Regions from separate parts of the Caballeronia sp. SL2Y3 genome, predicted to be linked through region 2. Evidence: predicted binding sites of a transcription regulator. Region 2 holds the regulator's gene; each other region holds the start of a gene.

Region 1 (3,271 bases), 760 kb from region 2:
CGAGCGCGCGCCGACTGCGATCGCGGCGTTCGGCGCGCCCGCGCGGGCGAGCGAAGACTGGCCGCGCTTCGTCGCGCTGATGGGCAAGCTGTGCGGGCGCGAATCGCCGTGGCCCGCCGAATTCGAGATGATCCGCCGCTGGTACGAGCCGCACCTCGAACGCAATCACGAAGACGCGGCTATCCGCATCGGCGACGTGTTGCAGATGGAAAGCATCGCGTCCACGTACCCGACGCGCGAGCGTTTCTTGACCGAACTCACGCTCGATCCGCCCGACGCGACGAGCGACGAGTCCGGCGTGCCGCTCATCGACGAGGACTATCTGATTCTCTCGACCATCCACTCGGCGAAAGGGCAGGAGTGGCGCAACGTGTTCGTGCTGAACGGCGTGGACGGCTGCATTCCGTCCGATATGGGCACGGGCAGCGACGAGGAAATCGACGAAGAGCGCCGCCTGCTGTATGTGGCGATGACGCGGGCGAAGGAAGATCTGCACATCGTCACGCCGCAGCGTTTTTACGTGCACAACCAGACGAATCTGGGCGATCGCCACGTGTGGGCGCAGCGCACGCGTTTCATCCCGCCGCAGCTGATGCAGCACTTCGAGGCAGGCGCATGGCCGCCGGTGCCGGTCGCGGCCGCGCCGACGGCGGCGGGGCTCGCCGCAGCGGCGAAAGCGAAGATCGATATCGCCGCGCGGCTGAAGGGAATGTGGGAGTAGGGCGTCGCTCGTTCAGCGCGGGGCGCGTGAAGCGCTCGGCACGCGCGGCGCGCTTCCGAAAATGCTGCGCAGCCACGCCGCGAAGCGCGTGAAGCCGTCGTAGGGTTCGTCGACGAACAGCTCCGGCCGCATCGAGCGCAGATACTCCAGCAGTTGCTGCGCTTCCTGTTTCTGGATCGATCCGTAGAAGATGCCGAGCCGCAGCAGCGCGCGCAGCTCGCCGAGCTTTTCGCGCGCAGTCGAGCCGACGTTCGTTTCGACCGCGATCTTCGCATCGAACACGCGCTGGCGCAGCGAATCGGCGAGCCGCCAGGCGGGCGTCTGCATCTTCTGTTCGACTTCGCGGATATCCACCGCCGCCGACTTGATCTGCGAGGCGAGCACGTCCACCTGCGAGGCGTCGCCCTTGGCTTCGGTGACGATGGCCGTCGCCCATTCGCGCGACGCTTTCACGAGATCCTCGGCGCTCCAGTCTGAGCGGATCGCAAACGCAAAGCCGTGCTCGGCCGCCTGCCGGATCAGGATTTCGACGACATCCGGGAACTCCTTGTCGAGCGCGCGCTTCGCCCACGCATACTGGCCGTGCGTGAGCATGCGCTGCACGGCCTGCTCGGTGAGCGGCGTGTCGTTGTCGAGCAGCTTCGCGCGCAGAAAGTCCTCGAACGACGGCGTGACGAACTGCGGGTCGAGCTTGAGCGACAGACGCAGGAACGCCTCGAAGTCGCGGTTCAGCGACGCGATCGTTTCATCGCGCAACGAAAGAGTGATTTGACGCATGTCGGTTTCCGGGTTCCGCGCTCGGCTGGCCCGATGGCGGGAAGTGCTGTCGGCCTGCCGCGCGGGCGGAGTCCGTTCGTTTCAGATAACGGCGGGCGGGCCGGAAACTTGAGGGCTTTCGGAAGACGCCTCGCTTTGGTATTCAGCGCAGCACGACGAGCTGCCAGACGAAGAACACGCCGAGCGATACGGCGATCGTCAGCAGCGCGCGGCGTGTCAGCGCGCAAACGACGATGGCCGCCAGCGCCGCGATCAGTTGCGGATTGCGCCACGTCAGCTCGGCGCCCTTGCCGTGCGGCGAAACCGTCATCGGCACGATGATCGCGGTGAGCACCGTCACCGGCACAAAGCCGAGCGCGGTGCGCACGACCGGCGCAAACGACAGCCGCTCGCCGAGCACGAACACGGCGGCGCGGATCAGATACGTGACGAGCGCCATGCCGACAATCAGGACGACGTAGTTCATTGCGCGCGCTCCTTGGCGTCTTTGACGCGGGGCCTTTGTTCGACGAGCGTGAGCAGCAGACCCACGGCGACGCCCGCGAGCACGGCCGCGAGCAGCCCGAGCTTGTACGGCCAGCCTTGCCACGCGAACGACAGCACGCCCGAAGCCAGCGCCGCCGCGACGAAGCGCAGCGCCACCAGTTGCGGCACGATGATCGCGATGAACGTGGCGACCATCGCGAAATCGAGCCCGAGCGACTTGAGCCCCGGAAACGCCGCGCCGAAGAAGAGCCCGATGAGCGTCCACGCTTGCCAGTTCACATACATCGCGATACCGGAGCCGAGGAAGTAGTGCGGCCCGGTCTCGCCCGGCGGGCGCGCTCGATAGTGCGCGTAGGCGACGGCGAACACTTCGTCGGTCAAGAGGCCGGCCAGCGCCCAGCGCCAGCGCGCGGGCAAGTGAGCGACGTAGGGCGCGAGCGTCGCCGAATAGAGCACGTGGCGCAGATTGACGACGAAGGTCGTCGCCCAGATGACGGCGAAGCTCGCGTGTCCCGCGATCATGCCGACCGCGATGAACTGCGCCGAGCCCGCGAAGACCGCGAGCGACATCAACTGGCCGTGCCAGAGCGTGAGCGGACTGGCAGTGACCAGCGTGCCGAAGATCACGCCGAAGGGCGCGGCGCCGATCATCATCGGAATGGTGTCGCGTGCGCCGGCGGCGAGTTCGCGCCAGGCGTTGCCGGATGGTGCGGATGGTGCGTTCAAAGTCGTCCTCCTGATTCGCGGAGGATAGGCCCATTACGGTGCGCGGGCTTGTACGTTCTTGCGGTGCCGGCCCTCACTCACCGCCAGCGCCCCGGCGCGACGCCGAACGCGCGCTTGAAATGCCGCGTGAAGTGGCTTTGATCGGTGAAGCCGCTCGCCGCCGCGACCTGCGCGATCGACGCCCCCGCGCGCAACGCCGGCAGTGCCCGCGCGATGCGCAACTGATTGCGCCACGCATGCGGCGCGAGACCGGTTTCGCGCGTGAAAAGCCGCGCCGCGTGAAAGGTGGAAAGCCCGACGACGCGCGCCAGTTCGGCAAGCGTGACCGGTTCGAGCAGATCGTCGGCGAGGCGTGATTTCATCGTGGCGACGCGGGCGGCATCGGCGGCGGGCGGCCCGCACGACGGGCGTTGCAGCGCGTGCCGGGCGAGCAGGGTCGTCACGGCATCGACGAGCGCGGTTTCGGCGGCGAGGGGATCGGCGCGGGCGGTGTCGTTTGTGGCATCGGTCGTCAGGCTTTCCAGCGCCCGATGCGCGCGCAAAAGCCGGCGCGCTAGGTCG
Region 2 (3,271 bases):
CACGAGGGCCGTGCGATGACCTGCTCGATAACCGCATACGGAAAGAGAAAGGCAAGGGGTTGCTGGTTCGATCCCAGCCGGGCGCGCCAAGTCGCACATCTGTCGCTTCGTCGTCATCTCCCACGAAGCTCAAGCCTCGCACCTGCTTTGCCGTTAACCCTACGGCCGACCGCGCCCATTCCAAGCGCGTCGAACGAACAAAAAGCAAAATCCAGGGGTTCACATGCAGCAGGCTCATCACCCGCCACGCTGGCCTCATGCCTTCGCATGGGCGGCGCTTCGGCATCCCGAACGCGAACAAGCCACGCTGCGCGTCGTGCTGGGCGCCGTGGTGCTCCTCGCCTACGCCTGTTTCGCGTGGCTCGTCCCTTCGCGCGAAGCGTCGCTGGTCGCGCAAATCGTCGGGCTCTATGTGTTCTACGGCGCAGTCACGCTGCTGATCGTCAGCCGCATGGCGTCGCCATCGAAGAAGCGGCTCGTGGTCACGACCATTGCCGATCAGGCGCTCGTCGGCGCGGCGCTCGCCGCGGGCGGCGAAATCGCGCTGCCGCTCTTGTGGGTCGTCTTCTGGTTTCTCATCGGCTCGGGCTGCCGCTACGGCAAGCGCACGCTCGCCGTCTCGTGCGCCACCGCGATGACGGTCATCGGCGCGCTCGCGCTCTGGCAGCCGTGGTGGAACGCGAACCTGTCCGCCGCGCTCGGGCTCGCTTTGAGCGTGCTGGCGGCATCGGTGTACCTGACGGTGCTCGTCGATCGCCTCGGCAACGCCAATCGCGATCTCGCGCGTCAGGCATCGACCGATCCGCTCACGGGTCTCGCCAACCGCTACGCGCTGGAACATATCGTCAATCGCACGATGTCCGACGCAACGCAGGACACCGTGCTGCTTCTGATCGACCTCGACGGCTTCAAGGAAGTCAACGATACCTACGGCCACGCGGTCGGCGACCTGCTATTGCAGCAGTTCGCCAACGTGCTCGCCCGCCGCATGTCCAATAGCGACACCGTGGCGCGCCTGGGCGGCGACGAGTTCGTGGTGCTCGCGCATCAGGCGCAGAGCCGCACGGCCGTCCTCGCAATCACCGAAGGCATTCACGCGGCGCTCGCCTCGATCGCGTCGGTGGACGGGCGGCCGGTTTCGGTCTCGGCAAGCATCGGCGCGTGCATGCTGGCCAGCGCGGCCGACGCGCGCTACGCCGACATCCACGCCGTGCTGCGCGCCGCCGACCGCGCGATGTATCGCGCGAAAAGTCTCGGCATCGGCAAAACGGTGTTTGCCGAAGCGCGAGACTTCGAAGCCGGCTAGCGCATTACGCCTCGACGCTCGTCCACGACTGCTCGCGCAGCTTGGCGCGCAAACGGGCGACCGCCTGGCTGTGCAGCTGACACACGCGCGATTCGCTCACTTCCATCACCGCGCCGATTTCGCGCAAGTTCAGGCCGCGTTCGTAGTAGAGGCTCATCAACAGCTTTTCGCGTTCCGGCAGCTTGTCGATGGCTTCGATCAGCGCACCGCGCAGGCTGTCGTCGAGCAGCGCGGACAGCGGGTCCGAACGGTCGACGCAATAGCGGTCGAGGAACGGCTCGTCGTCGGCGGAGCGGTCGAAGTCTTCGTAGTAGATCAGCTGGCTGCCGTGCAGATCCTGCAGCATCGACTGATATTCGTCGAGCGGCATCTTCATGTGCTCGGCAATTTCCACTTCGCTCGCGGCGCGGCCGAGGTTCTGCTCGACCTTGTGCACCGCCGATTCCACTTCGCGCGACGTCTTGCGCATGCTGCGCGGCAGCCAGTCGTTCGCACGCAGCTCGTCGAGCATGGCGCCGCGAATGCGCTGGCTCGCGTAGGTTTCGAACTGCGCGCCCTGATCTTCCTTGTAGCGGCTCGCCGCATCCAGAAGACCGATCATGCCGGCCTGAATCAGGTCGTCGAGATCGACGCTCGCCGGCATCTTGGCGACGAGTTGCAGTCCGAGCCGACGAACGAGCGGCGCATATTTAGTCAGGACGTCCGACTGAGAGAGTTTGCCTTGGGCGTTGTACATCTGAGTCACCTTAATCTTGATCACATCGACGCCGTACTGGTCAATGCATGACTGGAAAACATCGACGCCATGCGCCCCGTCTCCCGTCCGCCCTTGTCAGCCTCGCCAACCGAAAACCGCGCGTCATTCCGGACCTGCGTCTCGCTCCCGGTCGGGGCGGGACGCATCGGCCAATGCAGAAGCTCCGCCGCGATCTGCCGGTAGTCGCGCGCCGCGGCTGTCGCCGGGAACGCTTCCACCACGCAGCGCGAGAGCTCCTTCGCCCGAGTGACGCGCGCATCCTCGGACACATACCCTGCCTGCACGAGCGACACGGCCAGATACCGGCTCCCGACGCCCGACAGATTGTCGAACGCGACCGCCGCGTCGGCCGGGTTCTGCACGTGATTGACGAGCACGCGGAACTGGCCGATCGCATGGGCGTAGTGCAGACGCTTGATGCACGCGTACGCCTCGGTGATCGCGGACGCGGCCACCCGCGTCACGATGAGAAAGTCATGCGCCTGCGCCGCGAGCGACGAGAGCGCGCCGTATCGATCGAGTTGCGCGTCGATCAGCACGATGTCCGCCTGACCTTCGAGCAGCGCGCGGCACTGCGCGGCGTCGTGGCTGATGCGTTCGTCGCGTGGCGCGGCGAGCAGCGAGAAGCCGAACGGCGTGCGCGTCACCGCGTCCTGAAGCGCCTCGCGGCCCGACATCACCGCGGCGAGCGCCCCGGCGCCGGACGTGCCGGCGAGGCGCGCAGCGGATGCCGCGTTCGCCCGCTCGTCGATCACGAGCACGTCCTTGCCATGCACGGACAGCGCCGCGCCCAGATTCACGACCGCCGACGTGCAGCCGATGCCCGCCGGCCCGCCCGCCACCGCCACCACGCGCGAACCGCCTCGCGTGAGCAGCCTTCTCAGACCTTCAGCCTGATCGAGCACGAACTTATCCAAAGCGGACCTCATGCAGTTCGGTGGTGGCGCGCGCGGACAATGCGGAGAGCAGTGCCGGCACCTCGTCGTCCTGCGGCACGAAGGGCGAACCCTCGCGCGGAATGCAGAACGCGCTCTTGATCAGAAACCGCTTGGTCGCGACGTACAGGTTCTCCGGCACCTTCTGGCCGGTCGAGACGTAATGCACCGGCAGCTTGTAGCGGATGACGGTATCGAGCACGCCGCCGAGATTCGTCGCTTCGTCGAGCTTGGTCAGGATGCAGCCCGCGAGCGGCGGCTGATCGGCCGCGC
Region 3 (3,271 bases), on a different replicon from region 2:
CGGCGTATTGAAGTATTGCTCGATGCCTTCCTTGTCGTACTTCGACGTGGAGCCGAGCAGCCACATCAAGAGGAAGAACGCCATCATTGCGGTCACGAAGTCCGCATAGGCGATCTTCCACGCGCCGCCATGATGGCCGCCGTGGCCGCCGCCCTTCTTCTTGCGACGCACGACGACAGTGGGCGCGAGCACGGATTGCAACGGGTCGCGAGACGGTCTTTCAGCCATGAACGATGCTCCTTGTGTCTACGCAGAAGCGGGTCAGGCCGACTTCGGCGACTTGGTGGCGCGCACCGCGTCGTCCAGTTCCTTGAAGCTCGGACGGTCCGCCGTGAAGAGCACCTTGCGGCCGAACTCGACAGCGACCGTCGGCGCATAGCCGTTCATCGATGCGAGCAGCACGGACTTCACGCACTGGAACGGCTTGGCTTCTGCCGCGCCCTTCGCGTTGAGCAGGTCCGCGAGCGGGCCGATGAAGCCGTACGCGAGCAAGATGCCGAGGAACGTGCCGACGAGCGCACCCGCGATCATCTCGCCGAGAACGGCGGGCGCTGCACCGACCGAGCCCATCGTGTGCACCACGCCCATCACCGCGGCCACGATGCCGAATGCGGGCAAGCCATCCGCCATCTTCTGAATGGCGTTCGCGGCCACCGCGCTTTCCGTGTGATGCGTCTCGAGTTCCTCGTCCATCAGGTCCTGCAATTCGAGCGCGTTCACGTTGCCCGCCGACATCATGCGCAGGTAATCGACGATGAAATCGAGCAGGTGATGATCCGCCATCACGTGTTCGTACTTCTGGAAGACCGGGCTGGACTCGGGCGCGTCGACGTCCGCTTCGAGCGCCATCATTCCTTCCTTGCGGGCCTTCTGCAGCAGTTCGTACAGCAACGCGATGAGCGAGAGGTATTTCTCTTTGCTATACCCGCCGCCTTTGAAGATCTTGGGCAGTGCCTGCAAGGTTTTCTTGAGCGTGGACGTGGGGTTCGATACGACGAACGCCCCGATGGCCGCGCCGAAAATACACAGCAATTCAAAAGGCTGAACGAGGGCCGCCAAGTGACCGCCGACCCCCATGAAGCTCCCGATGACGGAGCCGATGACGAGTACCCATCCGATAACGACAAACATGATTTCTCCGCAAATGTCCGGGCGTTGCGAGCCGTGCGCACTCGTTAGCGAAACACGCACGGCTCGCAATGCATTGTCTGCATGATGCTGGGCTTTTTAACGGCGCGGTACACGCCGACATTTAGGGTGGCGCCCGCAAAGATTTCGAGGCGGCCTCCGTCAAGGTAAAACTTACGCGCATGCTTTATGCGCAAGGTAATGGATTGCTGCCATGCGCTTCGTCTAACATCGGCGCATGGACACGACACTGACCGAAGCCAAGGCCCGCGCGCCGGGCGTCACGCCTGCCACGGTGGGCATGTTGCTGCGCGAATGGCGTCAACGCAGGCGCATGAGTCAGCTTGAGCTTGCTTGTATAGCGGACGTTTCGACGCGCCACTTGAGCTTTATCGAATCCGGCCGCTCAGTGCCGAGCCGCGACATGCTGATCCGGCTCGCCGAGCAACTAGGCGTGCCTTTGCGCGAGCGCAATGCGCTCTTTCTCGCGGCGGGCTATGCGCCGCTGTACAAGGAGCGGCCACTTGCGGACGCGGAGCTCGAACCCGCGCGGCGTGCCATCGAGCTCGTGCTGAAGGGCCACGAGCCGTATCCCGCGCTCGCGGTGGATCGTCACTGGACGATGATCGCCGCCAATGCCGCGTTGCAACCGCTTGTCGCAGCGGCGGATGCGTCGTTGCTTGCGCCGCCGGTCAACGTGCTGCGCCTGTCGCTGCATCCGCGCGGGCTCGCGAGCGCCATCGAGAACTGGCACGAGTGGCGCGCGCATCTGCTTGCGCGGCTGCGTCGGCAGATCGACGTGTCAGGCGACACGACGCTCGCCGCGCTGCTCGACGAACTCGAAGCGTATCCCGCGCCGCCGCACGCGGGACGCGCCGAACGCGGCGCAACCGATCTTGTTGTCGTGCCGCTGCGCTTGCGCACGGACCTCGGCGTGCTGTCGCTCATCAGCACGACCACGGTATTCGGCACGCCGGTCGATATCACGCTCGCCGAGCTTGCAATCGAAGCCTTTTTCCCCGCAGACGACGCCACCGCGCGCATACTCCATCGGGCGCACGGCGAGCGTCGCTGACGGGTGATGTGGAACCTGCTGCCGCCGCGCGAATCAATCAACAGGAGGGGAGCGGCGCGCGCTATCAACACGCGCCGGTGCCTGCGTCAGCTTTTGTCCAACCAACGCAGAAGGCAGCCATGATTCAGACATTCGAACACGTGATCGGCGGCGAGCGCATGCAGTTTTGCGCGAGCATCGCGGAAGGCGGCGGACCGCAGCGCGTCATCATCAGCCGGGCGGACTCGGCGGAATCGCTCGTCATCGTCCAGGCCGATGGCATCATCGGCACGATCAGGGCGGAAGTGGAAGCACCGGATACGTTCGTCGCGGACGCAGTGCGCAAGGCGCAGCAGGAAGCGTTGATCGAACGGGCGCTGGAAACCGGCGAGGTTCAGACGACGAGCCTCTAGCGTGTTTCTATCCGACGATGCCCGCGCAGCCCGGAAGGGTGCGCGGGCATTCGTCTCATGCGGACACGAAGAAGCCGCTACATGCGCGGCTCGCCGTTCTTCGGATCGGCCGGGACGAGCGGCATCGCCGAATCGGGACCGTCCGGCATGTCGGGATCGTCGGGATTCGGCGCCGCATCCGGATCGAGCAACTTGTCCGGATCAGGTTCGACGGTTTCTTCTGGGGCGTGTGGCTGGTTGGACATGATGCGGGTTCTCCTTGAAGTGACCTGAGCCGGTTCGCAACCTGTGTTCCCGCCGATGCGCCAAGCTATTTCGCCGCGCGTCGGTGCCGGTCCGCGGCTTGATCGCCGTCCGCCGCCGTCCCGCCGCGCACGCCGCGCGCGATGACCGCCGCGAACGCCAGCATCGCCACCGAAGCAGCCGCCGACCAGCGCACCGCATCGACGATTTGCGCCGATGCCGCCGCGCCTCCCGCGTGGCCCGCCAACGCGCCGAACGCGGCCACGCCCATTGCGCCGGCAGCCTGCCGCGCGGTGTTCAGAACAGCCGACGCCGTTCCCGCGCGCCGCTGGCCGACGGTGCCGAGCAGCGCGGTCGTCATCGCGGGAACGGCCACGCCCATGCCGGACGGGATCAGCAGAAACGGAAGCAGCAGAGCGACCGTCGGCGTGTG

What was found. The regulator FliA, encoded in region 2, starts transcription of late flagellar genes. The targets are predictions, from matches to a motif close to CTAAAGTTTNNNNNNNNNNNGCCGNTA.
Region 1: a site for FliA is predicted at 1,585-1,611, ahead of LDZ26_RS09170 (DUF4088 family protein). Genes of this name have one in related genera too.
Region 3: a site for FliA is predicted at 1,229-1,255, ahead of motA (flagellar motor stator protein MotA). Genes of this name have one in related genera too.

Annotation. Positions count from the first base shown of each region.
Region 1 is NZ_CP084260.1:1,936,849-1,940,119, reverse strand. Features, by position in the region: gene LDZ26_RS09175 (ATP-dependent helicase) at 1-721, shown strand, start outside; gene LDZ26_RS09170 (DUF4088 family protein) at 734-1,498, opposite strand; gene LDZ26_RS09165 (AzlD domain-containing protein) at 1,641-1,964, opposite strand; gene LDZ26_RS09160 (AzlC family ABC transporter permease) at 1,961-2,638, opposite strand; gene LDZ26_RS09155 (AraC family transcriptional regulator) at 2,788-3,271, opposite strand, start outside.
Region 2 is NZ_CP084260.1:2,699,854-2,703,124, forward strand. Features, by position in the region: gene LDZ26_RS12805 (diguanylate cyclase) at 224-1,306, shown strand; gene LDZ26_RS12810 (RNA polymerase sigma factor FliA) at 1,311-2,042, opposite strand; gene LDZ26_RS12815 (MinD/ParA family protein) at 2,063-2,980, opposite strand; gene flhF (flagellar biosynthesis protein FlhF) at 2,973-3,271, opposite strand, start outside.
Region 3 is NZ_CP084261.1:519,022-522,292, forward strand. Features, by position in the region: gene motB (flagellar motor protein MotB) at 1-228, opposite strand, end outside; gene motA (flagellar motor stator protein MotA) at 262-1,131, opposite strand; gene LDZ26_RS15670 (helix-turn-helix domain-containing protein) at 1,367-2,203, shown strand; gene LDZ26_RS15675 (hypothetical protein) at 2,323-2,595, shown strand; gene LDZ26_RS15680 (hypothetical protein) at 2,673-2,840, opposite strand; gene LDZ26_RS15685 (MFS transporter) at 2,906-3,271, opposite strand, start outside.